DNA from 4 places in the Geobacillus sp. Manikaran-105 genome. Region 4 is predicted to be linked to each of the others. Evidence: riboswitches for the same ligand, from Rfam matches in the RefSeq annotation. Region 4 holds a riboswitch; each other region holds the start of a gene.

Region 1 (7,642 bases), on a different contig from region 4:
GCGGAAAATGTTCACAAACGCCGCAATCACTGTATTGACAAACCGGTTTTCCCATAGGTTGCCCTTCGCTGTCAAAAATAGAAGCAAGCCAAGAACGATTCCGAGGACGAAAGTGGCCGCCACCGCCACTCCCGTCATATACAGCGTCTCGACCGTCGCCGCCCACATTGTCTCCCATTGGACGTTCGGCAGGAGGTTAGCGAGCATCGTGAATCACCTCCACCGCCACCTGCTGGCTTTGAATGTAGTCAAGCGCCCGGGCAATTTCATCCGCCGCCCCATCGATGTGCACAAACAGCACCCCATAAGCGCCTTGATGGGTTTGCGAAATTTTCCCTTGCAAAATATTCATATCGACGGCAAATTGCCGCACGACCTGGCTGATGAGCGGCTGGCCGGCCGCCGCGCCGACAAACGTCAGCTGCGCGATCAGCCCGCTCGGATATTGGCCAAACAAATGGGAAATCGCCTCTTCCGTCTCTTCCGGCTCGACGAGCTGCTTGACGAACCGCTTCGTGATCGGCTGCTGCGGGTTGCGGAACACATGCAACACTTCGCCTTGCTCAACGATTTTGCCGTTTTCCATCACGGCGACGCGGTCGCAAATTTTGCGGATGACGTGCATCTCATGGGTGATGAGCACGATCGTCAGCCCGAGCCGCTTGTTGATGTCGACAAGCAGGTCCAAAATCGCATCGGTCGTCTGCGGGTCGAGCGCCGATGTCGCCTCGTCGCAAAGCAGCACTTTCGGGTTGTTGGCGAGCGCCCGGGCAATGCCGACACGCTGCTTTTGCCCGCCGCTCAACTGCGACGGATACGCCTCTTCCCGCCCCGTGAGCCCGACGAGCTCGATCAGTTCATCGACCCGTTTTTGCCGCTCTGCTTTCGGAACACCCGCAATCTCGAGCGGAAACGCAATGTTTTCCCGCACTGTGCGCGACCAAAGCAAGTTGAAATGTTGGAAAATCATCCCGATCTCTTGACGCGCCTTGCGCAGCTCCCGCCCTTTGATGCGCCCCATGTCGCGGCCGGCGACGACCACCCGGCCGCCCGTCGGCTTCTCGAGCCCATTGAGCAAGCGGATGAGCGTACTTTTCCCCGCGCCGCTGTAGCCGATAATGCCGAAAATTTCCCCTTCGCGAATCTCAAGCGACACATTGTCGACGGCCGTGACCGAGCCGTTAGCCGCTTGATAGATTTTTGTCACATGTTCGAGTGTAATCATCGTTTCACCTTCCTTCCTCCCCAAGGCGGCGGAGCGCAAAAAGAAAACCTTTCTGCCCGCAGAGAACAGAAAGGTATTGTGCACCATTCCGTCTCTTATCTCTCAAAGCAGGCCGCTTTGTGTGAATTGGCACCTTTTCAGCGCACGCGCTGACGGTTGCCGGGCTTCATTGGGCACATCCCTCCACCTCTCTTGATAAGAGCGCAACAATCGCCTATTCGATTGACTACAGCTGTGATTGTATCACCTTGTGTCGAACATTGTCAATAAAAATTTCACCCAACATGCCGATACGGCTTAGCCAAATGGAGGAGCGACTCAAGCAGCAACAGATGACGAAAGCTTCCCGATACATGCACTTCGCGCAGCCGGACGAGCTGCTGCAGCTTCAGCTCGCCGCCTAAAAGCGAGCAAAGCGCTTTTTTGGAGCCGCGCACCGTCAAGACGTTCCGTTCATCAGGTTCCCTTCCGGCGGCAAGCTCCTTGCCGAGCGCCACGATGGCGGTCTCTTCCTCGCTTTCAAAGCGGACATACAGCTGCTCATCCGGCAAAATCGGCAACAAATGGCGCAACGTTTGCATCCGTTCCATAAACTGCCCTACCAACTCGCGCATTTCCATTGAGCATCCTCCCCCCCATCTCCTTTGTCCTTTTATTTCCATGCCGAAGGGGGAGAATCCTTTACAAAAATCTCGACAGCCGCCGTGGCGAACCAACGCCGTTTTTGTCATTTCCCAAGAAATGTGTCAAACGGCGTCAAAAAACGGCGGATCGTCAGCGCGGCAAACGGGCGCGGATTGCTTCGTACAAATAAGGGACCGAATGGAACGCATACCATTTGCCGATGATCTCTCCGCCGGCGAAAAGAAGCAAGCACGGAACGCTTTCAATTTTCCACGCCGCCGCCTGCTCGGGGATGTAGTTGATGTCCGTTTCGCAAAACGGTATGTCCGGAAACAATTGTTCTAGGACAACAAGCATGCGCCTCGCCAACTGGCACGTGCCGCACAGCGGGGTATACAACGAAAGAGCGAGAAGCGGCTCCCCTTCCACCATTCGCTTAATATCGTTTCGACCGATTGTGTTCACTCGCCTCTTCCTCTCATGAACGATTCGATACGGACGTCAAAATGGGCGCGCAGCAGCACATGCGCCAAATGCCAGATCGGGGCGGCGGCCACTTCGCGATACGCCCGGTCAATGTAAATATGCCCTGCTTCCGGAAACACCCGGCGGAACTGCCGGTGCAATTTTTCCCCCGCCTCATCGGCATCGGCGAGCACGTACACATCCCGCCCTTCGAGTTCATCGGCCAGCTCCTCAAGGCGCGCATCGCTGATCGTGCCGTTCGTGCAAATGATGACAACCGGCTCGTTCAGCACGGCCGCCACTTTTTCCTTATCTGACCGCCCTTCCACAATAATCACTTTTTCCACCTGTCGCATGTCCGACCCACCTAACGTGAATGAGGATACAATATTGTATGGCAACAGAAAAGCAACGGCCATCCGCCGTTGCCTCCTAACACCAGCCCGCCTCCCCGTCGCAGTCGACATATTTTTGATCCGGTTCAACGGTAGCGGTGACCCATTTTCAAATTCTTCCATTTGCTCGCTTTATCCGTTTTTCCACGCTACAGCCGCAGGAAGCGGAAGGCGGCCGATGAGCTCGCCTCCCTCGTACAGTTCGATCGTGCGGCCGTTCCATTTGCCGGTGACCCGGTCCGTGACATCCAGTTGCTTCGTTTGCAGCACCATCACGAGCACCCCTTTTTCATCACATTCCGGTATGTATAGGGGGCCCGGTTCGAAGCGAACTTTGCAGGAACGTTTATCCTTCGTTGATCATCGCTTCGTATTGTTCGGCCGTCAACAAGTTGTCCACTTCGCTTAAGTCTTTCGGCTCAATAACGATCATCCATGCTTTTTCATACGGTGATTCGTTCACATATTCCGGATTGTCGTTCAACGCTTCGTTCACTTCGACGACCGTGCCGCTGATCGGCGCATACAATTCCGAGACGGTTTTCACCGACTCAACGCTGCCGAACGGCTCGTTCGCTGTCAGTTCCGCGCCGACTTCCGGCAGCTCGACAAACACGATGTCGCCCAGCTCCGATTGGGCGAAATCGGTGATGCCGATGCGCACTTTGTCCCCTTCGACGCGCACCCACTCATGCTCTTTCGAATAACGGAGTTCTTTCGGCGTGTTCATCAAATCCCTCCAGTGCGGCAAGTTGTGTTCTTTTTCATCATAACCGATTTTTCGCCAAAACTCACTGAATTCATTTCATTTCGGCCAAATTTTTTATGTTTCCGTCGAAACGCGCCCGGCAAAACACGATTCGTAGTCTTGTTCGCGGAATCCGACCACGACCCGCTCCCCGTCCGTTAAAATCGGCCGCTTGACGAGCATGCCGTCCGAGGCGAGCCACGTGAGCATCTCGTCTTCCGAGGCGCCATCGAGCTTGTCTTTCAATCCGAGTTCGCGGTATTTCATGCCGCTTGTATTGAAAAATTTTTTGAGCGGCAGCCCGCTTTTTCGATGCAAGTCGGCGAGCTGTTCTTTCGTCAGCGGCTCGTCGACCAAATGCACCGTTTGCACCTCAATGCCGTGTTCATCGAGCCAACGCTTCGCCTTCCGGCACGTTCCGCATTTTGGATACCAGTAGAGCGTCAGCGCCATCCGCATTCCTCCCTTTCATTCGACGGCTTGGAATTCATGGAAAAAGAAGCACCAGGCAAACGCCTGGCACTTCCCATTATCACACAATATACCGTTCCGCTTCAATGAGGGCGGCAGCCGCCTCGCGTTTTTTCGCGATCACATTGATCGGCGTATGGCGCGTCAACCGGCGGAGAGCGGCGAGCATCATCCGCAGCGTGTCGCCTTGTTCGACGGCGACAAGCGTTTCTTTCGCATGCGCCTCAATTTCATTGAACGCCTCTTGGCAGAAAATTTGCGTATAGAGCAATTTTTGTTTGTGTTTCTCTTCCCCGCCCGCATTAATCGCTTTTTCGGTGCGGAGAAGCGCCGATTCCATGGCATAGATGTTGGCGACAATATCGGCGATGTTCACGAGCACTTCTTGCTCTTCCTCAATTTTCGGACCGAATTTTTGCGCCGCTAGCCCGGCGACCATCAAGGCGATTTTTTTCGCGTTGCGCACCAAATATTTCTCTTGTTCGAGCGCGCCCGTTCCCGGTTCTTCGGCCGTCATCATCATCAGCTCTTCTTGCAGCTGCTGCGCTTTTTGGAAGAGCGGCAGCTCGCCTTTTAGCGCTTTTTTCAAATACATGCCCGGCACGAGCAGGCGGTTGATTTCATTCGTCCCTTCAAAAATGCGGTTGATGCGCGAATCGCGGTAGGCGCGCTCAATTTCGTATTCCTGCATGAAGCCGTAGCCGCCGTGGATTTGCACGCCTTCGTCCACGATGTAATCGAGCACCTCGGTCGCGAAAAACTTGTTCAGCGAGCACTCGATCGCGTATTCGGCAATCGATTTCGCCACTTCCTTGCCGTCTTTCGCTTTTTCCCCATCGAGCAGGCCCATCCGTTCATCGAACAAGCCGACCGTGCGGTACACCGAGCTTTCCGCCGCATACAGACGCGACGCCATCGTCGCAAATTTTTCTTGCGTCAGCGTAAACTGCGAAATCGGGCGTTTGAACTGCTGGCGTTGGTTCGCGTATTTGAGCGTGATTTCAAGCGCCCGTTTCGCGCCGCCGACCGCCCCTAACCCAAGCTTGTAGCGGCCGATGTTTAAAATGTTGAAGGCGATGACATGGCCTTTTCCGATTTCACCGAGCACGTTTTCTTTCGGCACCGGCACGTCTTGCAAAATGAGCGTTCGCGTCGACGAGCTTTTAATCCCCATTTTCTTTTCTTCCGGACCAGTTGAAACGCCCGGGAAGTCGCGTTCCACGATGAACGCCGTAAAGTGCTGGCCGTCCACTTTCGCGTAGACGACGAACACATCGGCGAAACCGGAGTTCGTGATCCATTGCTTTTCGCCGTTTAAAATGTAATGCGTTCCTTCTGCATTCAATTTCGCCGTCGTTTTCGCGCCGAGGGCGTCCGAACCCGATCCCGGCTCCGTCAAGGCATAGGCGGCGATTTTTTCGCCAGTCGCCAACTGCGGCAAATATTTTTGCTTTTGTTCTTCCGTGCCGAACAAGACGATCGGCAGCGAGCCAATCCCGACGTGCGCCCCGTGCGAAATCGCAAAACCGCCGGCCGGCGCCATCTGTTCTGCGATGATGGCCGAGCTCACTTTATCCAGACCCAACCCGCCGTATTCTTCCGGAATGTCGGCGCTTAGCAAACCGAGTTCGCCCGCTTTGCGAAGCAGTTTCACGGAACGGTCAAACTCATGGTTTTCCAAATGCTCCAGCTGCGGGAGCACTTCATTGTTAACATACTCTTCCGTCGTTTTGGCAATCATATGATGCTCGTCGGTGAAATCTTCCGGCGTAAAGACGCGCTCGGCCGGAATGTCTTCGATTAAAAAGCTGCCGCCTTTGATCGCTTCTTCCATTGTTTTCGCCATCGTTCGTTTCCTCCCCCGAAAAATGATGGATAATCCGGGCGGCATCCGCCCAGCAACCTTTGATCGTGTTGGCCTAGGCGCCCTGGCGGCTGCGCCGGGGCGCGATTTTCGTCAGTTCTCTAATCCAGCATTCATCTCCTTGTTTCGGCCCTCTTGCCGACTTGGGACCGGCAGCCGAACCGCTTTGACCTAGGGCGGTCGATCCGTCCGACGGCCAACTCGTCCGGCTTCCTTATGGCAGCAGTTCAAACACGCCGGCTGCGCCCATGCCGCCGCCGATGCACATCGTCACAATGCCGAACTGGACGTTGCGGCGCCGCATTTCATGAAGCAACGACAACGTCAGCTTCGCGCCCGTGCAGCCGAGCGGGTGGCCGAGCGCAATCGCCCCGCCGTTGACATTGACGATCTCTTCGTCAAGCCCGAGCTCGCGAATGACTTGAATCGACTGGGACGCGAACGCTTCGTTCAGCTCGATCAAGCCGATGTCGGACAGCTCAAGGCCGGCGAGCTTCAACGCTTTCGGCACCGCCGCGACCGGGCCGATCCCCATCACTTCCGGCGGCACGCCGGCGACGGCAAACGAGCGGAACTTGCCAAGCGGCCTTAAACCGAGCGACTCTGCTTTTTCACGGTCCATCACCATGACCGCCGCCGCCCCGTCGCTCATTTGCGACGCGTTGCCGGCTGTGACCGTGCCGTTGGCGGCAAACGCCGGGCGCAGTTTCGCGAGCGTTTCCATATTCGTGTCCGGGCGCACGCCTTCATCTTGTGTAAAGACGACTTTCTCCTCAACGAGTTTGTTGCCTTCTACTTTGCGCACCGTCACCTCGACCGGCACGATTTCTTCATTGAATTTTCCTTCGGCAATCGCCTTCGCGGCGCGCTGGTGGCTGCGCACCGCGAACGCGTCTTGATCTTCGCGGCTCACGCCGTATTTTTTCGCCACTTGCTCGGCCGTGTGCCCCATCGACATGTAATATTCCGGCGCCTCTTCGGCCAGGCGGGCGTTCGGGCGGACGACATGGCCCATCATTGGCACCATGCTCATTGATTCAACCCCGCCGGCAATGACCGTATCCGAATGGCCGAGCATGACCCGTTCGGCCGCATAGGCGATCGCCTGCAGGCCGGACGAACAATACCGGTTGATCGTAATCGCCGGCACCGTGTACGGCAGCCCGGCGAGCGCCCCGATGTTGCGGGCGATGTTCAGTCCTTGCTCCGCCTCGGGCATGGCGCAGCCGATAATTAAGTCGTCGATATTCCCATCATAGTTCCCTGCACGCTTCAACGTTTCCTTGACAACGAGCGCTCCCAAATCGTCCGGCCGCGTATGGGCGAGCGTTCCTTTTTTCGCCTTGCCGACCGGTGTGCGCGCTCCCGCGACAATGACCGCTTCTCTCACGCCAGTCCCCCCCTTGAATCCCCCGCTTTAGTTGCGGAGCGGTTTTCCTTTCACCAACATATGCTGCATGCGCGCTTGCGTCTTCGGCTCGCCGATGAGGCTCAAAAACGCCTCGCGCTCGAGATCGAGCAAATATTGCTCGTCGACTTCCGTTCCGTACGGCACTTTTCCGCCGGCCAGGACGTACGCCAATTTTTTCGCGATTTTCAAATCGTGCTCGCTGATGTAGCCGGAATGGAACATCGACTGCGCCCCAAGCAGCATGGCCGCATAGCCGCTTTCGCCGGCCACCGGCACTTTCTTCCTTACAGGAGGCCGGTACCCTTCCTCATACATCGAGAGCACCGCCTGTTTCGCTTCATACAGCAGATGGTCGCCGTTCATCGTGATGCCGTCGCGGTGATTCAAGAAGCCAAGCTCGCGCGCTTCCGCCGCTGACGTCGACACTTTCGCCATGGCG
Region 2 (7,642 bases), on a different contig from region 4:
CCTGCTCTTCGGCTTGAGCGTCTTCGCCATATCGTCGACTGGTTTGACCGCTATTTGAAAGGAGCATCGCATTAATCCGAAAGGAGAACCACCATGCACGCACTCGTCATCGGTGGGACAGGCATGTTAACCGACGTGTCGCTTTGGCTCGTGCGAGAAGGGTACCATGTATCCATCGTCGCCCGGAACAGGGAACGGATGGAACGGCTCATCGCCCGCGCCGCACATCTGGAGGCCATTACCCCGCTTTTGGTCGATTATCGCGATCATGATGTACTATGTTCCTTGATTCACCAAACAATCAATGAAAACAGAGCCTTCGACCTTGTTGTCGCATGGGTGCACAGCGACGGGAAACAGGCGTTTCCGGCCATCATCCGGGAAAATAGCAGACATCCCGGTCCTTGGCGTCTGTTCCACGTGCTCGGCAGCCGGGCCCATCCGGCCGAGGCAAAGCGGGAACTCCGTTTGTCTTCCGCTTGCCTGTACCGGCAAATTCAGCTTGGCTTCGTGATCGAAGAGCACAGCACGCGTTGGCTCACCCATCAAGAAATCAGCAGCGGCGTCATTGACGCCATTCGGCGTGATGCGCCGTTTCATCTTGTCGGCACACTAGCATCAGAGAAGAAGCGGCCGCATTAATGGGAAGCGCCCTCTCGTTTGTACCGAGAGGGTGCTTTGTCCGCCTTTGGCGCGGATGGTTTCACGATGGAAGCAGTTCGACATAATCGCCCGTTTTCAAGCCGGCCGCGTTCGCTTCATCGGTGTCAATGTGCATATCTAATGCAAAATCTTCGCTGACGCGGACGATCACTTCGTCAAAAATGAGCGCCCGCTCCCCTTGCGTTTTCACTTTCACAACTTGTTTATCGCGGACGCCAAACGTCTCGGCATCTTTCGGCGTCATATGAATGTGGCGCTTGGCAATGATCACCCCTTTGTCGACGGTCACCGTCCCCTTCGGTCCGTGAATCGTAATGCCCGGCGTTCCGTCAATATCGCCGGATAAGCGGACCGGGGGCGCGACGCCGAGCTTGAAGCTGTCGGTTTTCGAAATTTCAAGCTGGGTGAGCGAACGGACCGGTCCGAGGACGCGGACGTTTTCAATTTTCCCTTTCGGCCCTTCGACCGTCACCGTTTCCTTGGCGGCGAACTGGCCAGGCTGCGACAACGGCTTGAGCACCGTCAGCTCGGCGCCTTCGCCAAACAGCGCCGCCATGTGTTCTTTTGATAAATGAATGTGGCGATTCGATACCCCTACTGGAACCATCAATGGTGATCTCTCCTTTTTTGCTGGCTATGGTATGTTCTTTATATAACGTATCCATTTCCGGCAAAATTAAAGAGGCCGACCTCGCGTCAGCCCCTTGTTTTTGCCCCATATCCTAATTTTTTCAGCAGCGCAATCGCCTGCTCTTTTTCTGCCGCCGTCAGCGCCGAAACCGTTTCGTGAATTTTTTCCGCATGCTCGGGAAATACGCGCTCAATAAACCGCCGCCCCTCTTCTGTAATGGACGCGTACGTGACGCGCCGGTCCTTTTCGCAGGCGCGGCGGACGATCAATCCTTTGTTTTCCAGTTTGTCAATGACGTAGGTGATGCTCCCGCTCGCCAGCAAAATTTTTTCGCCAATTTGCTGGAGCGGCTGATCCCCTTTATGGTATAACAATTCTAACACGGCAAATTCGGTCGGATTGACCCCGAATGAGTGGATTGATTTGTTCACTTGGTCGCTTACGGCGCGGTAAGCCCGCGACAATACGATAAACAACTTTAGCGATTGCTCGAGTTCTTGCTCTTTTTGTTCCATGCCATCCAACCCTTTGCATTTAACCATTTCTTACTTGCATTATACTTGAACAGCAAACAGGCAGGCAACCGTTTTTGCCAGGCGCTGGTCCATTTTTCTCGCCAGCGGCCGTTCCTTTCGCTATGATAATTTTGTGATAGGGCAGCGCTTGGGCGATTGTCACATTTGTGGAAACGGCGCATATGAAAAAATAAAGGCTGATGAAGGGGGAATTGGATGAACGGGGTATTGACCGGCAGTGTGCTGTCCGCCTTATCGACCGGACTTGGCGCTGTGCCGATTTTGTTTATGGCCAAATCGCTCACTCACCGCTGGCGCGATGTGCTCCTCGCGTTTTCAGCCGGCATTATGATGGCGGCCTCGATGACAAGTCTTATTCCCGAGGCCCTGCGGTCCGGCGGTTTTGAGGCGCTCGCCATCGGATTGGCGGCGGGGGTGCTCGTGTTAACGTTGCTTGAGATGACCGTCCCCCATATCGACTTGGAGCATACGAAAAGCGGCTTGCAATTCGACGAAAAGGCGATGCTCATCATCGCCGCCATTGCGATGCACAATCTCCCCGAAGGGCTGTCAGTCGGGGTGAGCTACGCCTCAGACGGCGCTTCGCAAACCGGCAATTTGATCGCATTGGCCATCGGCTTGCAAAACGCGCCGGAAGGATTTTTGGTCGCCTTGTTTTTAGTCAATCAGCAGATTGGCCGCTTTAAAGCGTTTGTCATTGCCACGTTAACCGGCGCGGTCGAAATTGTGACGTCTTTGCTCGGCTTTTATTTAACCTCTCTCTTCCGCGGCCTCGTTCCATACGGGTTGGCGTTTGCCGCCGGGGCGATGCTGTTCATCATTTACAAAGAGCTCATTCCCGAAAGCCATGGCGACGGCAACGAACGGATCTCGACGTACGCCTTTATTATCGGCATTTTGTTTATGATTTTGTTAACCGAATCGTTTTAGCGGTCTCTCCTTCCGTCATCGAGGCAAGCGCTCCTCTCCATACAGAACGAAACACCCCGCTGCCTTGCCTGGCAACGGGGTGTTCTCATTATTGGACAGCCTCTTCTTTCTCTTCATACGGATGGGCGACCCAACCGGACGGGTCGATGAACAGGCGGACGGCTACGACTTGGCGGTCGTCCATGAGCGTAAAGTAGTGCGGATTCCCTTCCGGCACGGAAATGACATCGCCGGCTTCCAGCTCGACGTCAAAATAGCCGGTCTCTTTGTCGCCTTTGATAATGAAAATGCCATGGCCGGCCGTAATGGCGCGCACTTCGTCTTCCGTATGGATGTGCACTTGTTCAAATTTTTTCAGCAGTTCATCCAAGTTCGGCGTCGCATCGGACAGAGCGACGATATCCCATGTTTTGTAGCCGCGGCGCGCCGCCAAGTCTTCAATTTCGTCTTTGAACGTCGCTAAAATTTCATTTTTTTCTTCATCTGTCAGAACATATTTATCGCGCAAATGCTCCGGCAGTTTCGTGATGTCCCAATGTTCATACAACACCCCTTGACTGTTCAAAAACGCGCGCACATTGTCTTCTCCTTCAATCACTTGGCCCGTTTTTCTCACTTTGATGACGGCCATGTCAAAATCCCCCTTCTAAAAGATGTATATTAGCCAACCGGCAGGCCGGCCCGTTGCAAAAGCAGCCGCTTCACCTGCCAGCTGAACAAAAACTCCCACGCTTCCAAATGTTTTTTCGCTTCAAACGCCGTTCGTCCCCAGACGGTAATGCCGTGGTTGTGGATCAACACGGCGCCGGCGTCGCCATGAACATGGTTCGCAAACTCCCGAGCCAGCGTCGGGATGTCGGCGTCATTGTTAATGATCGGGATGCGCACTGCGGCGTTTTCTTCCCAAATGCCAAACGCCTTGATGATTTCCTGGCCGGAAAAGACTGCTTCCCCGTTTGACGCATACAGTTCAGAAATCAAATTGTTGTCCACGGTATGAACGTGCAAGACGCAACCGGCGTTTGTGCGGTTGTAAATTTCCACATGCAGCAGCGTCTCCGCTGATGGCTTTAAATGTGTTTTCTCCGCTGGTCGGCCGGCAGCGTCAACGAGCAAGAAGTCCTCATCCGTTTGCTTCCGCTTATCCTTGCCGCTCGCTGTCACCAAAAACGTCAACGGGTCGTCCGTCACTTTGATCGACAAATTGCCGCTTGTTGCGAAAAACCAATCGCGGGCGGCGAGCTCGGCTTTCACTTCCGCAAGCTCGTTCCACTTTTTCACGACGATGCTCATACGATCACCTCCATTCGCTGCAACGCATCCATCACGTCAAAAAACGTCGCAAATGGCGCGTGCGGCAGGTCAAGCTCTTGACATTTTTCAAGCAGAAAATCGCGCGCCAGCACATAGTCGGCTTGCCTGGCCACCGCCAAGTCGGTGATCGAATCGCCGATGACGACGTGATACCCGTCCGGGCGGGCAAGCCTGCGCAATAGCGACGGCTTGCAGCAGCCGCAGCCGTTTTGGCACCGGCTGTCACATGCATGCGGCCATGTGATGCGGATCGTCTCACCGCTGAAATCGGAGCCGTTGCAAAAAATTCGCTCCGGTTCAATGAGCCCTTCAAGCAGCGGATAGACGAAAAAGTCGATGCCGCCGCTCACGATATAGAGCGGGATGCTTTGCTCTTTTGTCCATGCGACAAACTCGCGGAACCCTTCGCGCAAGCGGGCGGTGCTAAGCAAAAAGTCAACAATCTCCCCTTTCAGCGCTGACGGAAGAAGCGAAAACATTTTTCCGACGCCTTCCTGAACGGAGATGCGCTGGGCGAGAATGTCGTCCTTTAGCGCCTCCCACTCCGGCGGGGCGAACTGTTTCATAATCGCGATGATGTTGTCGTTTTCCGTGATCGTGCCGTCAAAATCGCAAAAAAGAACGAGTTGTTTCGTCATGCTTCCACCTCAATAGCGCCCCAGCGGTCGATCGCCTTTTGCAGCGCCTCGTTGTCTTTCGCCGCTTCACGAAGCGGACGGCCGACCAGCGCTGCGTCGATGGCGGCGCGAAACGCCTTTCCGCCGCCGATCGCCCCGTCCGGGTGGCCGTGGATGCCGCCGCCGGCGTTGACGACGCTGTCAAGGCCAAAATCGCGGACAAGGAGCGGCACCAAGCCCGGATGGATGCCGGCCGATGGCACTGGAAACGCCCGGGCAAACGGCTCTTGTTCATCGGTCAGCGCCCTTGCGATGCCAAGCGCCTGCTCACGCTCCAAGGCGACGCTGCCGTACGGCGACGGGAACAGGACAAAGTCGGCGCCGGCGAGCCGCAAAAGCTTTCCAAGCAAGAGCGACGGGGCGACGCCGTAAAACTCCGACGGCGTGATCGCGCCGCTGAACGCCGGGTGGGCCATGATCGGAACGGAAATCTCTTCATCTTCCCGCAACCCTTGCAGGACGTCCAATCCATAGGCGAACACGTTGAACAACAGCACATCGGCGCCAAGCTCAGCCGCCCGTTTCGCTTTTTCTTTCAGTTCAAACGTTTTGCCGGTCAAGTTGACGGCATACAGCGTCCGCTTGCCTGTTTGTTCGTACACCTCTTCGAGCGCCGCTTTGCCTTCTGTAATGCGCTTCGCAAATGGCAGACGATCGCTGTCAAACAAAATTTCGTCATCTTTGACCAAGTCAACGCCGCCAAGCGCTTGCTTTTTCAACTCTGATGTCAAATACGCCAAATCGCGGCCGACGATGCCTTTGAAAATGCTCATCAACAGCGGGCGGTCGTACACTCCGACCTTTTCGCGAATGCCGGCGATGCCAAAGCGCGGCCCCGGAAACTGCCGCTTCCATTCTTCCGGAAATGCCAAATCAAGCAACCGCACTTCCCCGTCAAGCGACAGCTTGCCGAACGTCGTCACCAACAATGCTGGCAAATCGGCGCTGAAGTTGACGGTCGGGTAAGCGATTTTGACGATTGCCCGCTTCAACCGCTTGCCGAAATAGGCGTTTACCCGCTCGCTCTCGCCAAGCTCTTCGATCGCAACGACTTCCCCTTTATGCTTGCGAAGCTGGTCTTGCTCTAGCTGCGGCAAGTCGGTCCATGTGCCGACTGTCAAGCCGAGCGCGATTCCTTCCGCCTTTTGGCGAATATCGTGTTCATCATGAAGCAAATACGTCGCAATGACTGCACTCATCGTCCATCCCTCTTTCAATATATGGCGAAATAAAAAAGCCCCTTCCTAAGAAGAGGCGTCATTCATTCATGGCGCTCTTCTTATCTCCCAGCGTTTCCGCTGCAAGAATTAGCACCGTGCTTAGCGTACGCCAAGCCGGTTGCCGGGCTTCATTGGGCTCGTCCCTCCGCCTGCTCTTGATAAGAAAGCCTGCTCGTTTATGCACTTGTCAAACGATTGGCAAATTTACTTTGAATTATGACAGCCTTTGCCGCCGTTGTCAATCATTTTTTTCAAAACAGCCTGGTCAACGTTGTCCCGTCAACGGTTCATTGCCGCTCTTTTTTTCAAAACAATCCGAGCCGGCCGATCCGCTCCGCCGCTTCGCGAAGCCGCGCTTCATCGGTCAACAATCCAACGCGCACATACCCTTCGCCGTGTTTTCCAAAACCGATGCCTGGGGCGACGGCGACGTGCGCCCGCTCAAGCAACAGATCGGCAAATTCGGCGGATGATGCGCCTTTTGGCAACGGAAGCCAGGCGAAAAATGATCCAGACGGCGCCGGCGCTTCCCAGCCGATCGCGCGCAAAGCATGAATAAACGTATTGCGGCGCGCCTCGTACAAGGCAATGAGCTCCGCGACGCAGTCTTGCGGGCCGAGGAGCGCAGCTGCCGCCGCTTCTTGGACGGCGCCGAACAAGCTGACGTACAAATGATCTTGCAACAACTCAATGGCACGGATGATCCGCTCATTGCCGACAGCGAACGCCACGCGCCAGCCGGCCATATTGTACGTTTTCGAGAACGTGTAGATTTCAACGCCAATGTCTTTCGCCCCGTCCACTTCTAGAAAGCTGACCGGCTTTTGGCCGTCAAAGCCGATCGCGCCATAGGCAAAATCGTGCACAACGGCTATGCCGTACTTTTCCGCAAACGCCACCGTTTCAGCAAAAAACTCCTTCGTCGCCGTCGCGCCGGTCGGGTTGTTCGGATAGTTTAAAAACATCAGTTTCGCCCGGTCGGCCGCCGCCCTGGGAATGGCCGAATAATCCGGCAGAAACCCATTCTCCGCGACAAGCGGCATCATTTCCATCCGCGCGCGGGCGAGCGCGATTCCCGACCAATAGTCCGGATAACCCGGGTCCGGGACGAGCACGACATCGCCCGGGTTGACGAGGCAAAGCGGCAGCTCGACAAGCCCGGCTTTGCCGCCGAACAAGATGGCGACCTCGCGGGCCGGGTCGATCGTCACCCCGTACTCGCGCGCGTAAAACGCCGCTACGGCTTCTTTCAAAAACGAGTAGCCTTGAAACGGCGAATATTTATGGTATTTTGGGTTCGCGGCTGCCTTCTGCATCGCTTCGACAATGTGCGCCGGCGTCGGCTGATCCGGATTGCCCTGCCCTAAGTTGATCACATCATAACCCGCCTTGATCTTCGCACCGACTTTCGCCACGAGCGAGGCGAAAAACTGCTTCGGCAGCTGTTCAAGCAGTTCGGAAAAGGGAAATTCGATCGTCATCGTCCACACCTTCTCAAACATTCTTGAAATTCTAGTGCAACATCATATATCGTTAAAAGCAAAATGTAAAGAAAATTTTTTTCCGAGGTGAACGCTCATGACGATCCGCATCGCCTGCCTGCAGCTTGACATTGCATTTGGCGATCCAGCAAAAAACGAACAGCAAGCCGAACAGGCCGTGGAATCCGCT
Region 3 (7,642 bases), on a different contig from region 4:
CTTCTGTCACAGATTCGGGATAAACAAAAAATCCCTTGAAGCCTTCTAGCTCAAGGGATTTCACTCGATGATTCCGACTGGGCTCGAACCAGCGACCTCCACCCTGTCAAGGTGGCGCTCTCCCAGCTGAGCTACGGAATCATATTTTATTGTCCGCTATCGAACACATTTTTAATTATATAAACGGGCAAGTTGTTTGTCAACAACTTTTTTAAAAAAATCGCTGTTCATGATGAAAAAAGGAAAGGTGACTTCCCCGAAAGGAATAATGCGTGTTGGAACGGTTCGACATCGTATTTTTTCTACATTCTGATTGTTCTATCAAACGGGAATTTGCTTGCAAAGGCTGGCGGAATTGATGAAAAACGCCCGCCGCTTCCGGTGCCGCTCAAAATGAAACTGCAGCTGACGGTCTTGTTCAGCAGCACATTTCCTGTTTTATTGTTCAGCTTAGCGATGGAAATCAAATGGTCGCTCGCCGGACCGAGTGCATCCCACTGGTCGTATTGGCCCTGGGCAGCCGTGATTTTGTTGTTTTCGACCGCCTTCTCCGTTTTTTTGACCCGCTTGTTGGTCGATGAGATCCATGAGCCGGTCAGTGTGCTGTTAAGTCATATGAAACGGGCGGAAAACGAAATGTATGAGCTGATCGCTCACAATGTCTATACGGACGAATTTGCGTATTTGCTTCGCGGATTCAATCATATGATCGATGCTGTGCATCGGCGCGATCGAACGAACAAAGAGCTGCTCAACAGTTTCATCACTGTCCTGACAGCGGCGCTTGACGCCCGCGATCCTTATACAGCGGGGCACTCGCTGCGCGTGGCCCGCTACGCGCTGGCGATCGGCAAGCAGCTTTCTCTGCCGAATGAACAGCTTGATGCCTTGTATCGTTCCGCTCTGCTGCATGACATCGGAAAGATCGGCGTCCCCGATGCCATTTTGCTTAAAGAGGGAAAGCTAAGCGATGATGAATTTGCCTGGATCAAAAAACACCCCGCCCTTGGAGAAGCCATTTTGCGCGAGGTTAGGCCAATCGAACCGATTGAGCCGCTGCTAGCTGGAATTCGCTCCCATCACGAACGCATCGATGGCAAGGGATATCCGGATGGCTTAGCAGGCGACGAGATTCCGTTGTTTGGCAAAATCATCGCCGTGGCCGATGCGTTTGACGCCATGACTTCCGATCGCCCGTACCGAAAAGGCATGGATATTCGTCAAGCGGCGGACATCTTGAGAAAAGGAAAGGGAACGCAGTGGGACAGCGAACTCGTCGACCTCTTTTTGAAACACTTACAAGAGGAGAAGCTGTTGTCAACCTCAGCGGCATCTTGACCCGCCCGCCAAGCTTTGAAGGCTTGGCGGGCTGATTGCTATGGCGTTGAAACTGACGGCCGCTCTTTCACAAACGACAGCGCCCGCTCGAAATCGGCGATCAAATCGTTGACATCCTCAAGCCCGACGCTCAGCCGCAACAAGCCGTCGGTAATGCCGCGCCGGAGCCTCTCTTCTTTTGGCATCGCCGCATGCGACATTTTCGCTGGGTGCGATAAAATTGACTCGACCGCCCCAAGGCTGACAGCAAACACCGGCAGGCGGACGTTTCGGACGAACGTCCGAGCCGCTTCTTCATCGGCTAGGCGGAACGACAGCACAGCGCCAAACCCGGCCGCCTGATGGCGCTGGATGTCATGGCCTGGGTGGTGCGAAAGCCCTGGATAATACACATCTTCCACTTTCGGATGGCGCGCCAAATACTCAGCGATGGCCAGGGCGGATTCGGACGACTGCTTCAGCCGAACGTGGAGCGTTTTTAATCCCCGCAGCACAAGCCACGCATCTTGGACGCCAAGGACGGCGCCAAACGCGTTTTGCAGTTTGTACAATTCTTTTCCCAATTCCTCGTCTTTCACGACCGCCAGCCCGGCGACGACGTCGCTATGGCCGGCTAAAAATTTCGTGGCGCTGTGAAGGATGACATCGACTCCAAGATCAAGCGGCCGCTGCAACGCCGGCGTCATGAACGTATTATCCAAGAACGTCAAACAGCCATGCGCCTTCGCCAGCTTGACGACGCCTTGAATGTCGGTCACTTTTAACAATGGGTTGGACGGCGTTTCCATATAAATGACTTTCGTGTTCGGCCGGATGTTTTCCGCCACTGCGTTTAAATCGGTCATATCGACAAACGTATATTCAATGCCAAAGCGGCCGAGCACCTCCGTAATCATCCGGTACGTGCCGCCGTAGACGTCTTCGGTCACGAGGACGTGGTCGCCTTTTGAGAGAAGCAAAAACGCCGTTGAAATAGCCGCCATGCCAGAAGCGAACGCAAACCCGCGCGTTCCGCCTTCTAACGCCGCGATCGTTTCCTCAAGCGCCTCGCGCGTCGGGTTGCCGGAGCGGCTGTAGTCGTATTTGCCGAATGAATCGAAATCGAACTGATGGAACGTGGAGGCGTGCTGGATCGGCACGCTCACCGCCCCCGTTTCGCGATCGACTTTCCATTCATTATGGAGCAGTTTCGTTGAAAACGACCATTCCCGTTCCATCGCTTACACCTCTTTCATGTGTTTGAACGCTTGCGCCAAGTCGGCGATTAAATCATCCGCATGTTCGATGCCGACCGAGAAGCGGAGCAGTCGGTTGCAGACGCCGTTTTGGATGCGGATTTCTTCCGGAATGTCGGCGTGCGTCTGCGTCGCCGGGTACGTGATGAAGCTTTCGACTCCGCCTAAGCTTTCCGCGAATGTAATGAGGCGCAAGCTTTTTAAAAACCCGTTCACCCACTTTTCATCGGCAATCCGGAACGACAGCATCCCGCCTCTTCCTGGATATAAGACGTCTGTAACATCTTCATGTTCGCGCAAAAAGGCGCTGATGCGCTTGGCGTTTTCTTCATGCTGGCGCATCCTTAGCGCCAGCGTTTTCATCCCGCGAATCAACAGCCACGAATCAAACGGCGACAAAACCGCGCCGATGGCGTTCTGATACTCGGCCAGGCGTTGACAGAGCTCCTCGCCCTTGGCGACGACAAGGCCAGCCAACACGTCGTTATGGCCGCCTAAATATTTCGTGGCGCTGTGGATGACAATATCGGCGCCTTGTTCGATCGGGCGTTGGAGCACCGGCGTGTAAAACGTGTTATCGACGATCAGCAGCAGCCCATGCCGTTTGGCGAGCTTGGCGACCGCCGAAATATCCGCCTCCTGCATCAATGGGTTCGTCGGCGTTTCCAAAAAGATGGCTTTCGTTTTTTCCGTGATTTTTTCTTCCACAGCATCAAGATCGGCAAAATCGACGTAATGAAAGCCGAGACCGTACTTGCGCCAGCCGCGCTCAAACAGGCGGTACGTCCCGCCGTAAAGGTCGGCCGATACGAGAAACTCGTCTCCGCTCTCAAACAAGGCGAGCACTGTCTGAATGGCGGCCATGCCGGAGCTGAACGCATAGCCTTGGTCGCCGCCTTCCAGTCTCGCGATCGCTTCTTCGACGATTTTGCGCGTCGGGTTGCCGGTGCGGATATAGTCAAACCCGGTCGACTCCCCGATGCCGGCATGGCGGTAGGCGGTGGAAAAATAAACTGGCGGGTTGACCGTCCCCGTCACCGTTTCGCTCCGGTTGCCAATTTGCGCTAACAGCGTCTCTAGTTTCTCCATCTCATCTCTCTCCTTCTGTTGAAAATTCCATCATGGATCAACAGCCAACCACTTAACGCCCAACGAAGCGCCGCTGTTGGTCAAGCAGCGGCTGAGGGCCTTGATCCTCGACGCCTCTCGGTTGAGGGAGCAGCCGCTTGAGCAAATAAAAAAAGTCTTCTAAGAAGAAGACTTTTCCATACGCACATGGTCATGCTTCTTCTTATCTGCCGAATTGAATGCTCAATTCGCTGGATTTAGCACCTGGCCGTCGGGCGGCTGGTTGCTGAAGCTTCATTGGGCCAGTTCCCTCCGCTTCTCTTGATAAGAACCGCTGCGTATTTAATTTTGTTAATTGTTAATTTATTAAAAAATGTAACGCATTCCGGCCATTTTTGCAAGTCATTTTTTTGCCGGCGCCAATGTTCGGCAAGTTCACGAAAAATTCGAGCCCTTCGTTAACATCTTTTTGCCTAAATATGTTACAATAACAAGTGAACTTGCGCTTTCATGGAGGATGATCATGGCGACAGCAACAGGAACGATGCGCGATTATACGCTTTACAGCAGGGAGCTGCAAGAAGAAATCGGGTTGCTTGTCTACTTGCCAAGCAATTTTTCTCCGTTGCATAAATATTCTTTATTAATCGCGCAAGACGGCAAGGATTATTTTATGTACGGAAAAATCAAAACCGTGATCGAGACGCTCATGGACGAAGGAACGATCGACCGAACGATCGTTGTCGGCATCCCGTACCGGAACGTCAGCGACCGCTACGAGAAATACCACCCGGCCGGTCGAAAAAACGAAGCCTATATCCGCTTTTTGGCCCATGAGCTCGCGCCGTTTTTGGATCGCGAGCTGCCGACGTATCAAATGGGCAAAGGACGAGCGCTGATTGGCGATTCGCTGGGAGGAACCGTTTCGCTTCTAGCCGGGCTGTTGTATCCGCATACATTTGGAAAAATCGCCATGCAGTCTCCTTACATTGACGACTCGGTGCTCGAACGCATCCGCGCGTTCCGCGACCCGTCGCTTCTTTCCCTTTACCATTCCGTCGGCGCAGAAGAAATGGCGGTCAAAACGACGGACGGCCATGTACGCGATTTTATCACCCCGAACCGGGCCGCACGGGACTTATTGATCGAAAAGCGGTTTCCCTACACGTACCATGAATTTGCCGGCGGGCATGCATGGACGTATTGGCAGCCGGATGTGCCCCGGGCGGTATCGGCCATTTTGTCGCTGTAAATAACGGCAAACGAACCATCTAAAGGAGGGAAAGCGGAATGAAGTACGGCATTGTCATTTTTCCGCCAAAGCGGATTCAAGACTTCGCCAACTCGTACCGGAAGCGGTACGACAGCCATTACGCCCTCATCCCGCCGCACATTACATTGAAATACCCGTTTGAGGCGGATGAGGAGCAAATCAAAGAAATGACGAAAGAGCTGCGCCGCATCGCAGCGGAAACGGAGCCGATTCCGATCAAAGTGACGAAATTCAGCTCGTTTTACCCGACAAGCCACATCATTTATTTGAAAGTCGAGCCAAACGAAGTGCTGGAACGGTTGCACGAGCAGCTGCACAGCGGCTTGTTTGCCGGGGAGCCGGAATTCGTGTTCGTGCCGCACATTACAATCGGCCGCGATTTGCCGAATGCGGAATACGCTGACGTCTACAGCCAACTGCGGCTGCAAAACGTCCATTTTGAAGAGACGGTCGACCGGTTCCACCTTCTTTACCAGCTCGAGAACGGATCATGGACTGTCTATGAAACCTTTATCGTTGGAGGAAAGGAAACGGGAGAATGAACGTCGCCATTGGAACAACGGAAGACCGCGCGTTGTATGAAGACGCGTTGCGCGTCCGTCGGATTGTATTCATCGAAGAGCAAAACGTGCCGGAAGAAGAAGAAATCGATGTATTTGAACATGAATCGTTCCATCTCGTCCTATACGATGGCGAACAAGCAATCGCAGCCGGCCGGTTTCGCCTGGTCGATGAAGGGGTTGGCAAAGCGGAGCGCATCTGCGTTTTGCCGGCTTACCGCGGCCGCGGCGTCGGCCGGATGGTGATGGAGGCGTTGGAGCAGCTTGCGAAAACAAAAGGGGCGAAAAAAGTGAAGCTGAACGCCCAGACGCACGCCGAACCGTTTTATAAGAAGCTCGGCTATGAGACGATATCCGGCGTGTTTATGGACGCCGGCATCCCACATGTCACGATGGTGAAATCGCTCGAATGATGGCCATAGAACAGCCTCGTCTACACTGATCCAAGGCTTGGGATCATCGAACATCGTTTCGCTCTCCTGAGCCAAGCAGAGCAAAAGGGAGCTTTGCGCACGCAAGCTCCCTTTTGCTTACTTTTTGTTGTTCAACATATTGGCGATCGTGTTCAAATCAATTTGTTTGCCGTTATGGACGATCGCCTTGACGATTTGATCCTCAAGTTCTTTTGGCACTTTCCGGTTGGCAATTTGCGCCACCCGCTTCACCACTTGGCGCACCGTTTTTTCATCGCTGAAATTGGCGTTTTGCAGCGAGTTGGCGAGCTCAAAAACGTCTTTCATATTGACACCTGTTTTCTGTTCGATGTTTTTAAAAAATTGCTGATCCATCGTTCCGCCTCCTTCTCCCTGCTATATCGTATGATGCTCCCGCCTCGGCGTGCATCAAATTAGGGAAAGAAAAATACGAGCCGCTCCGTGGCGCCGAAACGGCCCGTATCCCATTCGCTTTTTCCGTTAGGCGACAAATGCCGCGCCGACAATAATCAACAAGATGAACAACACGACAATCAGCACAAAGCCACCGCCATAGCCACCGCCATAGCCGTAGCCGTAAGGATAACCATAACCGCAGAAGCCCATCATAATGTGCACCTCCTTCTCCGTTTACTGTATCGTATTCACCGGCTTAGCGGAGCGTATGGGCGCAAAGGCCATTTTGTCATCCAAATCGGCGGAACAGCTCGGCAAATTCCCGCTCCTTCTTCGCAAACCATTGCTCGATGTAGTCCAAGTTGCCTTGTACACTTTTTAAAAATCCATTGTTCAATTTTTCGATTTCTTGCAGCTGTTTGTTAAAGTCCTTTCCCCATTGTTCAAACAGGCGGATGAACGTTTCATGCCCTTCTTTGCGCGACGCAACCCAATTTTCGAGCGCTTTTTCCAACTCTTTGCTCACACTTTCCCCTCCTTTCTTACTGTTGTATGCAAAAACGACTGCCCGAGGTGAAGGCGTCCCCGTTCTTTTTTTGCCTTGCCATATGGTAAAGTAAAGATGAACGGCAACATGAAAGGGAGGGAACGAATGTGAGACAAATTGAAACAGTTGAGCAATTCGAGGCGGCCATTTCCGGCGATAAGCCAGCGATTATGAAGTTTTACACAACTTGGTGTCCAGACTGCGTGCGCCTGAACATGTTCATCGATGACATCATCCGCGATTACGGGCAGTACGACTGGTTCGAAATCGACCGAGACCAGTTTCCAGATCTTGGTGAGAAGTACCAAGTGCTTGGCATTCCAAGTCTTCTTGTGTTCCGAAACGGGGAAAAAATCGCCCATCTGCATAGCGCCGATGCGAAAACGCCGGAAGAAGTGCGCGCCTTTTTGCAATCGCTGCCGGCTTGATAGCCCTGCCGCGCCTCCCACGGCTCTGCCTAAGGCACGGCATGAAAACCGCCGCCCACGCTTCGGGCGGCGGTTTTCACTCCAGAGCGTATTTGATTGTATTTTCCACACGTGCCCGTACACATCCAGACGGCAGACTTAGTATTCAATCTCGTCGTAATCTTTCGGCTGGCGCGTCAATTGCGGATTATCAAACATAAATTCAATCGAAATTTCCTCATCGGTCGTCCGCGTTCGCTCCGGACGGCCGTTCGTTTTTAATTGGATTTGGATTTCCTCATCGGTTGTTTTCGTTCGTTTGTTTTCCATTGTTTTTGTCCTCCTCAACGTTAGTTTCGCAGCAGCGGCTGGACTTTTTGAATG
Region 4 (7,639 bases):
CGGGCGCGGCAAAAACGGTGCGCCGAAGCACGTTGAGAACGTTGCTTCCGGTTCGGTGACGCCGCGTTCGGTGCCGGCGAGTTTGCTTGTGTAGCCGCTTAAGAAATGGTACATCGCCTGTTCACGCGTCAGCTTGCTGATCGGCGGCAGGACGCCGAACGCATCGGCTGTCAAAAACACGATCGTGGACGGATGGCCGGCGACGCTCGGGTCGATGATGTTTTGGATCGCCTGAAGCGGGTAGGCGGCGCGTGTGTTTTCCGTCAGCGTGCCGTCGTCGTAATTCGGCACCCGCGTCGCGTCATCGAGAACGACGTTTTCGAGCACCGCGCCGAAGCCGATGGCGTCAAAAATTTGCGGCTCTTTCTCGCGCGATAGGTTGATGCATTTCGCATAGCAGCCGCCTTCGATGTTGAAAATGCCGCGGCTTGACCAACCGTGTTCGTCATCGCCGATCAAGCGGCGGTTCGGGTCGGTCGAGAGCGTCGTTTTTCCCGTTCCCGACAAGCCGAAAAAGAGGGCGACGTCGCCTTCCTGCCCGACGTTGGCCGAGCAGTGCATCGGCAGGATGCCTTGTTCCGGCAGCACATAGTTCATGACCGAGAAAATCGATTTTTTCATTTCGCCGGCATACTCGGTGCCGCCGATCAACACGGTGCGCCGTTCAAACGAGATGATGATGAACGCTTCCGAGCGCGTCCCGTCCACCTTCGGGTCGGCTTTAAAGTTCGGCGCGCAAATGACGGTGAATTGCGGCTCGTGCGCGGCGAGCTCCTCGGCGCTCGGGCGGATGAACAGCTGATGGACGAACAAGTTGTGCCAGGCGAATTCGTTGACGACTTGAATCGGCAGCCGGTATTTCGGATCGGCGCCGGCAAAGCCTTTAAAGACGAACAGTTCATCTTGTTTCATTAAATAATCGAGCACTTTGTCGTACAGTTTCTCAAACGTTTCCGGAGACATCGGCTGGTTGACCGTTCCCCAGTCGATCGTTTGCTTCGTGGACGGTTCTTCGACGATGTATTTGTCTTTCGGCGACCGCCCCGTGTACTTGCCGGTTGTCACGGCAACCGCCCCGGTGTGGGTCAGCCGTCCTTCGTTCCGCTGCAATACTTTCTCGACGAGCTCGGCGACGGACAATTGGTGATGTACGTACGGTTTTTGCAGCAATACATCCAGCTTATTTGTCATGTTTGCGATCCCCATGTTCACAACCTGCCTTCTTTTTGTAATCACTCTTGAAAATAGTATAACACATTTTTATTAATAGTCCATACTAATTGTGTGGGTTTTTTTGAACTTATTTTGCCTATTTTTCAGATTTTGCACGCTCTCCCGCCTGTGCTTCAAGCGGGAGGCGGCCGTTCCCGGGTTGTCTTACTGTCTTGCTATTAAGGAAGCAGGCAGTGATGACCCAAATCGGCAATACGTTTGCCAAATCCGCCTCGTCTTGTTCAAGCATGCAGCCGGAAGCGGCACGTTTATATAGACGCGCTCCCCTCCTATACAAAAGAAAGGGGCTGCGTTTAGCTTCCCTTTGTTTTATGGAGGCAAGGGAAAGGCGCTCATTCCTCCTTTGCTTGGGTTCGTGCGCGGAAGCGGGATGATAAAAAATTCACTTCTGCGGTTGACTTTGTTCCTTCAATTGCGATAAGATAATTCATTGAACGGATACTCTTATCCCGAGCCGGTGGAGGGACAGGCCCGATGAAGCCCAGCAACCGTCACAACTGGACATGTGTGAAATGGTGCTAACCTGTGGCAAGGCGCAGTCCTTGAACGATAAGAGTGAAAGGAAGCAATACGATTGCCATGACCTTTCCTCAGCCGTTACAGGAAAGGTTTTTTATATTGCGAAGGGAAAAAGGGAAATGAGTTCCGTGTCGCCACATTATGTTAAGAGGAGGAAACAAACCGAATGTCAGCCAAACGCCGCTTGTTTACGTCAGAGTCTGTGACAGAAGGACATCCGGATAAAATTTGCGACCAAATTTCTGATGCCATTTTGGATGCCATTTTGGAAAAAGACCCGAACGCCCGTGTCGCTTGCGAAACGAGCGTGACGACCGGGCTGGTGCTCGTGAGTGGGGAAATCACAACATCAACGTACGTGGACATTCCGCGCATCGTCCGCGATACGGTCCGGGAGATCGGCTACACGCGCGCCAAATACGGATTTGACGCCGATACGTGCGCGGTGCTGACGTCGATTGACGAACAGTCGCCAGACATTGCGATGGGGGTGGACCGGGCGCTTGAGGCGCGCGAAGGTCAGATGACTGACGAGGAAATTGAAGCGATCGGCGCCGGCGACCAAGGATTGATGTTTGGGTTCGCCTGCAATGAGACGGAAGAATTGATGCCGCTGCCGATTTCGCTTGCGCACCGCTTGGCGCGTCGATTGGCGGAAGTGCGTAAAACGGACGTCTTGCCGTACTTGCGGCCGGACGGGAAAACGCAAGTGACGATCGAATACGATGAAAACGGCAAACCGGTGCGCGTCGATACGATCGTCGTGTCCGCGCAGCACCATCCGGAAATTACGCAAGAGCAAATCGAGCGCGACATTAAGGAGCATGTCATCAAACCGGTCGTGCCGGCCGAGCTGCTTGATGAGAACACGAACTATTTCATCAACCCGACAGGACGGTTTGTCATCGGCGGTCCGCAAGGGGATGCTGGGCTGACGGGGCGGAAAATCATTGTCGACACGTACGGCGGCTACGCCCGCCATGGCGGCGGCGCGTTCTCGGGCAAAGACCCGACGAAAGTCGACCGCTCGGCGGCGTATGCGGCCCGCTATGTGGCGAAAAACATCGTTGCGGCAGGACTGGCCGACAAATGCGAAGTGCAGCTCGCCTACGCGATCGGCGTCGCCCGTCCGGTATCGATTTCCATTGATACGTTCGGCACCGGCAAAGTGTCGGAAGACATTTTGATTGAGGTCGTGCGCAGCAACTTCGATCTCCGCCCGGCGGGCATCATCAAAATGCTTGACCTGCGCCGCCCGATTTACAAACAGACGGCCGCTTACGGGCATTTCGGGCGTACGGACATCGACTTGCCGTGGGAGCGCACTGATAAAGCGACGACGCTGAGAGAACAAGCGCTGGCGCTGGCGAACAAGTAAGGCCGGACGGCGCGGATGCGCGAGTCGTTTCAGGCGTCGGCAAACGCAACAGAACAAGAGCTGCCGGATTACGGCAGCTCTTGTTCGTGAGGACGCGCGGCTTGCTGCAGCGCTTTGTAATATTGCCCTTTTTCCACATATTCGCGGCGGATGCGCTCCATTTCGCGGAGGTCGTCTTCCGTCAGTTCGCGGACGACTTTGGCCGGGCGGCCGAGGGCGAGCGTGTTGGGCGGAATTTTTTTGCCCGGCGGCACTAAACTGCCGGCGCCGATAAACGCGCCTTCCCCGATTTCCGCGCGGTCCAAAATGATTGAGCCCATGCCGATGAGCGCGTTTTTGCGAACGATGGCGCTGTGCAAAATGACTTGATGGCCGACCGTCACCCCGTCTTCAATGATAAGCGGATTGTTTGGACTTTGATGCAAAATTGAGTTATCTTGGATATTGACCCGGTTGCCGATCACCGTCGGCGCCACGTCGCCGCGGATGACGGTATTGAACCAAATGCTCGTCTCTTCGCCGATCACGACATCGCCGGTGATCGTCACATAGTCGGCGATAAAGGCGGAGGCGGCGATTTGCGGCGTTTTTCCTTTGTACGGATAGATCATGGGCGTTCGTTCCTTTCTGTTGCAAAATCGATCGTTCACCATGTATTGTACAACGCTGCGTCCAAATCGCCAACGAAAGCGAGCGCGCCTAATCGGGATTGGTGAAAAACGTTTCGTTTCGCCCGATGAGTGGTTGGGATCGGGGAAGAAGATCCGATTTCACAAAGCTTCTCAACGTGAGAAGAACCGTTGTTGAGCGGCTTTTTCACTCCGTCGCCAACCCTTTTATGGTTTGCCCCGGCCGCATTGATGGCAATACTGGAAGACGAGATCGCAAGCTGTTCAGACGCGAAACAATTTTGGTTGCCGATAAGATGGAAATGCTAGGAGACGAGACCATGGTGTTTGCACCTGAGGTGAGCCGATTGAACATTCCGAAAAACCCCATCTCCTTGATGAAAATGGTGTATCGTGACGTGCTTCCGCTTGTCCACCGCGAGCTTGCCTATTGGCGGCGCCAGGCCGAGCGCATTCCCGACCCGGAGCTTCGGCGCCAGGCCTTGGCGAGCATCGCGTCGAAAACGTTCCATTGCGAAGGCGGCTCCATTTTGGCGCTTTTGGCCGGAGAAAACATGGAGGATTGCATCCGCTTTATCGTGGCTTACCAGACGATCAGCGATTATTTGGATAATTTGTGCGACCGCAGCACCTCGCTTGATCCGCTCGACTTTCGCGCCTTGCACGATTCAATGCCGGACGCGTTGACAATCGGCGCCGAGCCGTCGAACTATTACCGCCATCGCCGCGAGCAGGAAGACGGCGGCTATTTGCCGGCGCTCGTCCGCACGTGCCAAGAGGTGCTCGAGACGGTGCGCCATTATGAGACGATCGCCCCGTTTTTACATGAGTTGGCCGGATATTATTGCGACTTGCAAGTACATAAACATGTCGAAGCGAGCGAGCGGGTGCCGCGGTTGGAGAAATGGTTCGCGCAATACAAAGACGCCTTGCCGCCGATGGAGTGGTATGAGTTTTCCGCCTGCTCCGGTTCGACGCTCGGCATTTTCTGTCTCGTCGCCTATGCGTTTGGCGAATCGCTGCCGCTGGAGATGGCGAGACAAGTGCGCGACGGTTATTTTCCATACATTCAAGGGCTGCACATTTTGCTCGACTATTTGATCGATCAAGAGGAAGATCGAGCCGGCGGCGATTTGAATTTTTGCTTTTACTATCCGAATGAAACGGTGATGCTTGAGCGGCTTTGCCATTTCATCGAAGAGGCCGACCGCCATGTCGGCGCCCTTCCGCACGGCCAGTTTCACCGCCTTATTCACCGAGGGCTTCTTGGGTTGTATTTGTCGGATGCCAAGGTGAAAAAGCAACGCGGTCTGCACCGGCTGGCGCGCCGGCTCGTCCGCGCCGGCGGGGCGGCGTCGATGTTTTTTTATTGGAACGGAAAAGCGTACCGCTTTTGGCAGGAGCAACAAAAACGGCTGTCCTTTTCGTAAGGGCAGCCGTTTGCTTGTACTGGCGAGAGCAGTGGTTCGTCGGCGGATCGGACGGAATCAGGCGCCCCCATCCGCCCGATTCTCGAGTGCGATCAAAAACGGCGGGTTGTTTTGCCGATTGATGAATTCGTATTTCAAGGCATGGACGCGCCGTTGATCAAGAAAGCGGACGTAATCAAGGAGCGCGTCGCGTTCGCGCTTTCCTTCCGGATGGCCGTGGTAGACGACAAGAACGATGACGCCGCCCGGCTTCATGACGGAAAGCAACTGGCGGACCGCTTCGATCGTCGATTCCGGCTTGGTGGCGATTTGCTTATTGCCGCCCGGCAAATAGCCGAGGTTGAACACGGCGCCGGCGATGCGTCCGTGAACGGAGTCGGGGAGCGTTTCGAGCAGCAGGCTATGGCTTGTCTGAAACAGCGTCACCCGCCCGTCCAGCCCGTGTTCGGCGAGGCGGGCTCTGGCCGCCGCGATCGCTTCGGCTTGAATATCAAAACCAAACACATGCCCGCGCTCCCCGACGAGCTCGGCTAAAAAGACGGTGTCATGGCCGTTGCCAACCGTCGCATCGACGGCGATGTCGCCTTCTTCGAGCGCGCCGTCTAGCAAAAAACGGGCAAACGGCAAAATATTCATGATGGCCATGCGTTTGCCACCCCCTGTTCGCGCCGCTTTCCTTGAAAGCTGTCCCGCCGCTTGAGTTCAGCGTCAATGGCGTTTAGCCCTTCCCATTTGTTGACGCTCCACATCGGGCCAAAATCGCCCGATCTGGCGGCGCTGCAAAACGTGCAGTCGCCATACGTCACCGTCCCGTCGCGGTTCGGGCAGTCAAACCTGCCGTCAAGGGCGACTTTGAACACGTTTTGGCCGAACGTTTGCCGCAAATGGCAGTTCCATGTGTGATACCGTTTTCCGTCGGCGGCATATGGAAATGGGATTGCGTTTGTCACGGCCGTTCTCTCCTTGTGCTGAAATGGCATCATCCTTGCATTGTACCACGGATGGCGGCAAAAAGCGACTGTTGCCAATCATTGACGTGATACAGATGAAAGCGTCGGCGCATAGTAAAGATGAGGGAACATCATGAAAAGAGGTGAGCGCATGGCGACAAGACAATCGGTGGAAGAATTTTTGCAGCGGTGCGAAGACGTCATCCGCTTTGCGAAAGAACAATATACGGAAGCGCAAAAGCAAGAGCACTACAACATCACGGAATACACAAACGCCCAGCAAATGCTTGAGCAGACAGTCAACGATTTGGCTCACTTGGCGCGAAGTTGCAACGCCCAGCAGCGCGAACAGCTGCATCGGATGCGGCTTCAGCTTGAGCAGCTGCAAAACGAGATGATCTTGCTTGACCGATGAAACAAGAGCTTTGCACGATGGCCGCTATCGAAGGTCCTGGTGCATAACAAGCGGATGTTGCCTGACCGGTGAAACGGAAAGCAACCGCAGGGCGGCTGTCTGCTTGATGGCGAACACAAGGAGGAACAAGGAATGAAGCGACGTCTGAAACAAACGAACCCGGAGCAAAAAACGCGCAACGGTCACAACAACAACGATTTGGAACTCGGCCAAGACTTTGATCCGGTGAAACTGGCGAAAAAACAGTATGAACAAACAGGTGGCCAGCCGGCCCGCTCCAAGCAGCGGAACGGGTGATGCGCCGCTGTCCGTGAGGGCGCCATGCCGCCCTCTTTTTTTTGATTGCTTTTTTTCGCTTTCCCACATACAATTAGTTTGGGAGTCGAAATAGCAGACGAAAAGGATGATGACCGATGCCCCGCGCTCTTTGGTGGCTGCTTGTCGGCATGGCGCTCAATGTCACAGGAGCGTCGTTTTTATGGCCGCTAAATACCATTTATTTGCATGAACAGCTCGGCCAGCCGCTCGCCGTAGCGGGAGCGGTGCTGATGCTCAACTCCGGCGGCAGCGTCATCGGCAGCTTGCTCGGTGGCATGTTGTTTGACCGGATCGGCGGGTTTCGCACGCTCGTGTCCGGAGCGTGCCTGACGATGGCGGCGCTTGCCGGTTTGGGCGTCTGGCATGGTTGGCCGCATTATGCCGTCTGGCTGGCGCTTGTCGGCATCGGCAACGGCGTCGTCTTTCCGGCGGCGTCGGCGTATGTCGGGGCGGTTTGGCCGGAAGGGGGACGGCGGGCATTCAACGCCTTGTATGTGGCGCAAAACATCGGCGTCGCCGCCGGCTCGGCGCTTGGCGGCGTTGTCGCCTCGCATTCGTTTGCGCTCGTGTTTTGGGCGAACGTTTGGCTGTATGCCGCTTTTTTGGCGACGGTCGTCATTGGGCTGCGGCGCATGCCGCTGCCGCCGCTGCGGAGAAAAGAGCGGAAGCGCCGAACGGGGGACGGGGCGCCCCGGGCGCACATCCGCGCCCTTGTCCTTCTTTGCGCCGGCTATGGATTATGCTGGATGAGCTACGTCCAATGGTCG

Evidence for each region. A riboswitch is a leader RNA that binds a small molecule or an ion and turns the genes downstream of it on or off. The one in region 4 is predicted to bind S-adenosylmethionine.
Region 1: it holds a riboswitch for S-adenosylmethionine, as region 4 does, so the genes downstream of both, CV945_RS10215 (methionine ABC transporter ATP-binding protein) here and metK (methionine adenosyltransferase) in region 4, are expected to answer to the same signal.
Region 2: it holds a riboswitch for S-adenosylmethionine, as region 4 does, so the genes downstream of both, mtnW (2,3-diketo-5-methylthiopentyl-1-phosphate enolase) here and metK (methionine adenosyltransferase) in region 4, are expected to answer to the same signal.
Region 3: it holds a riboswitch for S-adenosylmethionine, as region 4 does, so the genes downstream of both, CV945_RS05690 (methionine biosynthesis PLP-dependent protein) here and metK (methionine adenosyltransferase) in region 4, are expected to answer to the same signal.

The regions. Positions count from the first base shown of each region.
Region 1 covers NZ_PIJG01000030.1:20,150-27,791, reverse strand. The annotation lists gene CV945_RS10220 (methionine ABC transporter permease) at 1-207, opposite strand, end outside; gene CV945_RS10215 (methionine ABC transporter ATP-binding protein) at 197-1,225, opposite strand; SAM riboswitch class I at 1,318-1,427, opposite strand; gene CV945_RS10210 (hypothetical protein) at 1,501-1,845, opposite strand; gene CV945_RS10205 (thioredoxin family protein) at 2,000-2,314, opposite strand; gene CV945_RS10200 (ribonuclease M5) at 2,311-2,670, opposite strand; gene CV945_RS17785 (DUF2553 family protein) at 2,842-2,982, opposite strand; gene gcvH (glycine cleavage system protein GcvH) at 3,056-3,439, opposite strand; gene CV945_RS10185 (arsenate reductase family protein) at 3,533-3,910, opposite strand; gene CV945_RS10180 (acyl-CoA dehydrogenase family protein) at 3,990-5,774, opposite strand; gene CV945_RS10175 (acetyl-CoA C-acetyltransferase) at 6,007-7,182, opposite strand; gene CV945_RS10170 (3-hydroxyacyl-CoA dehydrogenase/enoyl-CoA hydratase family protein) at 7,210-7,642, opposite strand, start outside.
Region 2 covers NZ_PIJG01000031.1:20,404-28,045, reverse strand. The annotation lists gene CV945_RS10405 (S9 family peptidase) at 1-75, shown strand, start outside; gene CV945_RS10400 (short-chain dehydrogenase) at 94-642, shown strand; gene CV945_RS10395 (phosphate propanoyltransferase) at 704-1,270, opposite strand; gene CV945_RS10390 (MarR family winged helix-turn-helix transcriptional regulator) at 1,360-1,809, opposite strand; gene CV945_RS10385 (ZIP family metal transporter) at 2,026-2,760, shown strand; gene CV945_RS10380 (1,2-dihydroxy-3-keto-5-methylthiopentene dioxygenase) at 2,849-3,391, opposite strand; gene CV945_RS10375 (methylthioribulose 1-phosphate dehydratase) at 3,421-4,053, opposite strand; gene mtnX (2-hydroxy-3-keto-5-methylthiopentenyl-1-phosphate phosphatase) at 4,050-4,712, opposite strand; gene mtnW (2,3-diketo-5-methylthiopentyl-1-phosphate enolase) at 4,709-5,950, opposite strand; SAM riboswitch class I at 6,028-6,136, opposite strand; gene CV945_RS10360 (pyridoxal phosphate-dependent aminotransferase) at 6,277-7,452, opposite strand; gene CV945_RS10355 (carbon-nitrogen family hydrolase) at 7,550-7,642, shown strand, end outside.
Region 3 covers NZ_PIJG01000012.1:73,624-81,265, reverse strand. The annotation lists tRNA gene CV945_RS05705 (tRNA-Val) at 69-141, opposite strand; gene CV945_RS05700 (HD-GYP domain-containing protein) at 334-1,338, shown strand; gene metC (cystathionine beta-lyase) at 1,377-2,555, opposite strand; gene CV945_RS05690 (methionine biosynthesis PLP-dependent protein) at 2,559-3,662, opposite strand; SAM riboswitch class I at 3,862-3,972, opposite strand; gene CV945_RS05685 (alpha/beta hydrolase) at 4,165-4,893, shown strand; gene CV945_RS05680 (YjcG family protein) at 4,932-5,456, shown strand; gene CV945_RS05675 (GNAT family N-acetyltransferase) at 5,453-5,887, shown strand; gene spoVIF (sporulation-specific transcription regulator SpoVIF) at 6,005-6,262, opposite strand; gene CV945_RS05665 (YjcZ family sporulation protein) at 6,389-6,517, opposite strand; gene CV945_RS05660 (hypothetical protein) at 6,594-6,830, opposite strand; partial or broken gene CV945_RS05655 (thioredoxin family protein) at 6,944-7,279, shown strand; gene CV945_RS17215 (hypothetical protein) at 7,418-7,588, opposite strand; gene CV945_RS05650 (DUF421 domain-containing protein) at 7,609-7,642, opposite strand, start outside.
Region 4 covers NZ_PIJG01000015.1:540-8,178, forward strand. The annotation lists gene pckA (phosphoenolpyruvate carboxykinase (ATP)) at 1-1,206, opposite strand, end outside; SAM riboswitch class I at 1,675-1,789, shown strand; gene metK (methionine adenosyltransferase) at 1,919-3,130, shown strand; gene CV945_RS06350 (gamma carbonic anhydrase) at 3,199-3,741, opposite strand; gene CV945_RS06355 (tetraprenyl-beta-curcumene synthase family protein) at 4,080-5,189, shown strand; gene mnmM (tRNA 5-(aminomethyl)-2-thiouridylate-methyltransferase MnmM) at 5,247-5,834, opposite strand; partial or broken gene CV945_RS06365 (hypothetical protein) at 5,945-6,169, opposite strand; gene CV945_RS06370 (YtzC family protein) at 6,291-6,554, shown strand; gene CV945_RS06375 (hypothetical protein) at 6,687-6,851, shown strand; gene CV945_RS06380 (MDR family MFS transporter) at 6,968-7,639, shown strand, end outside.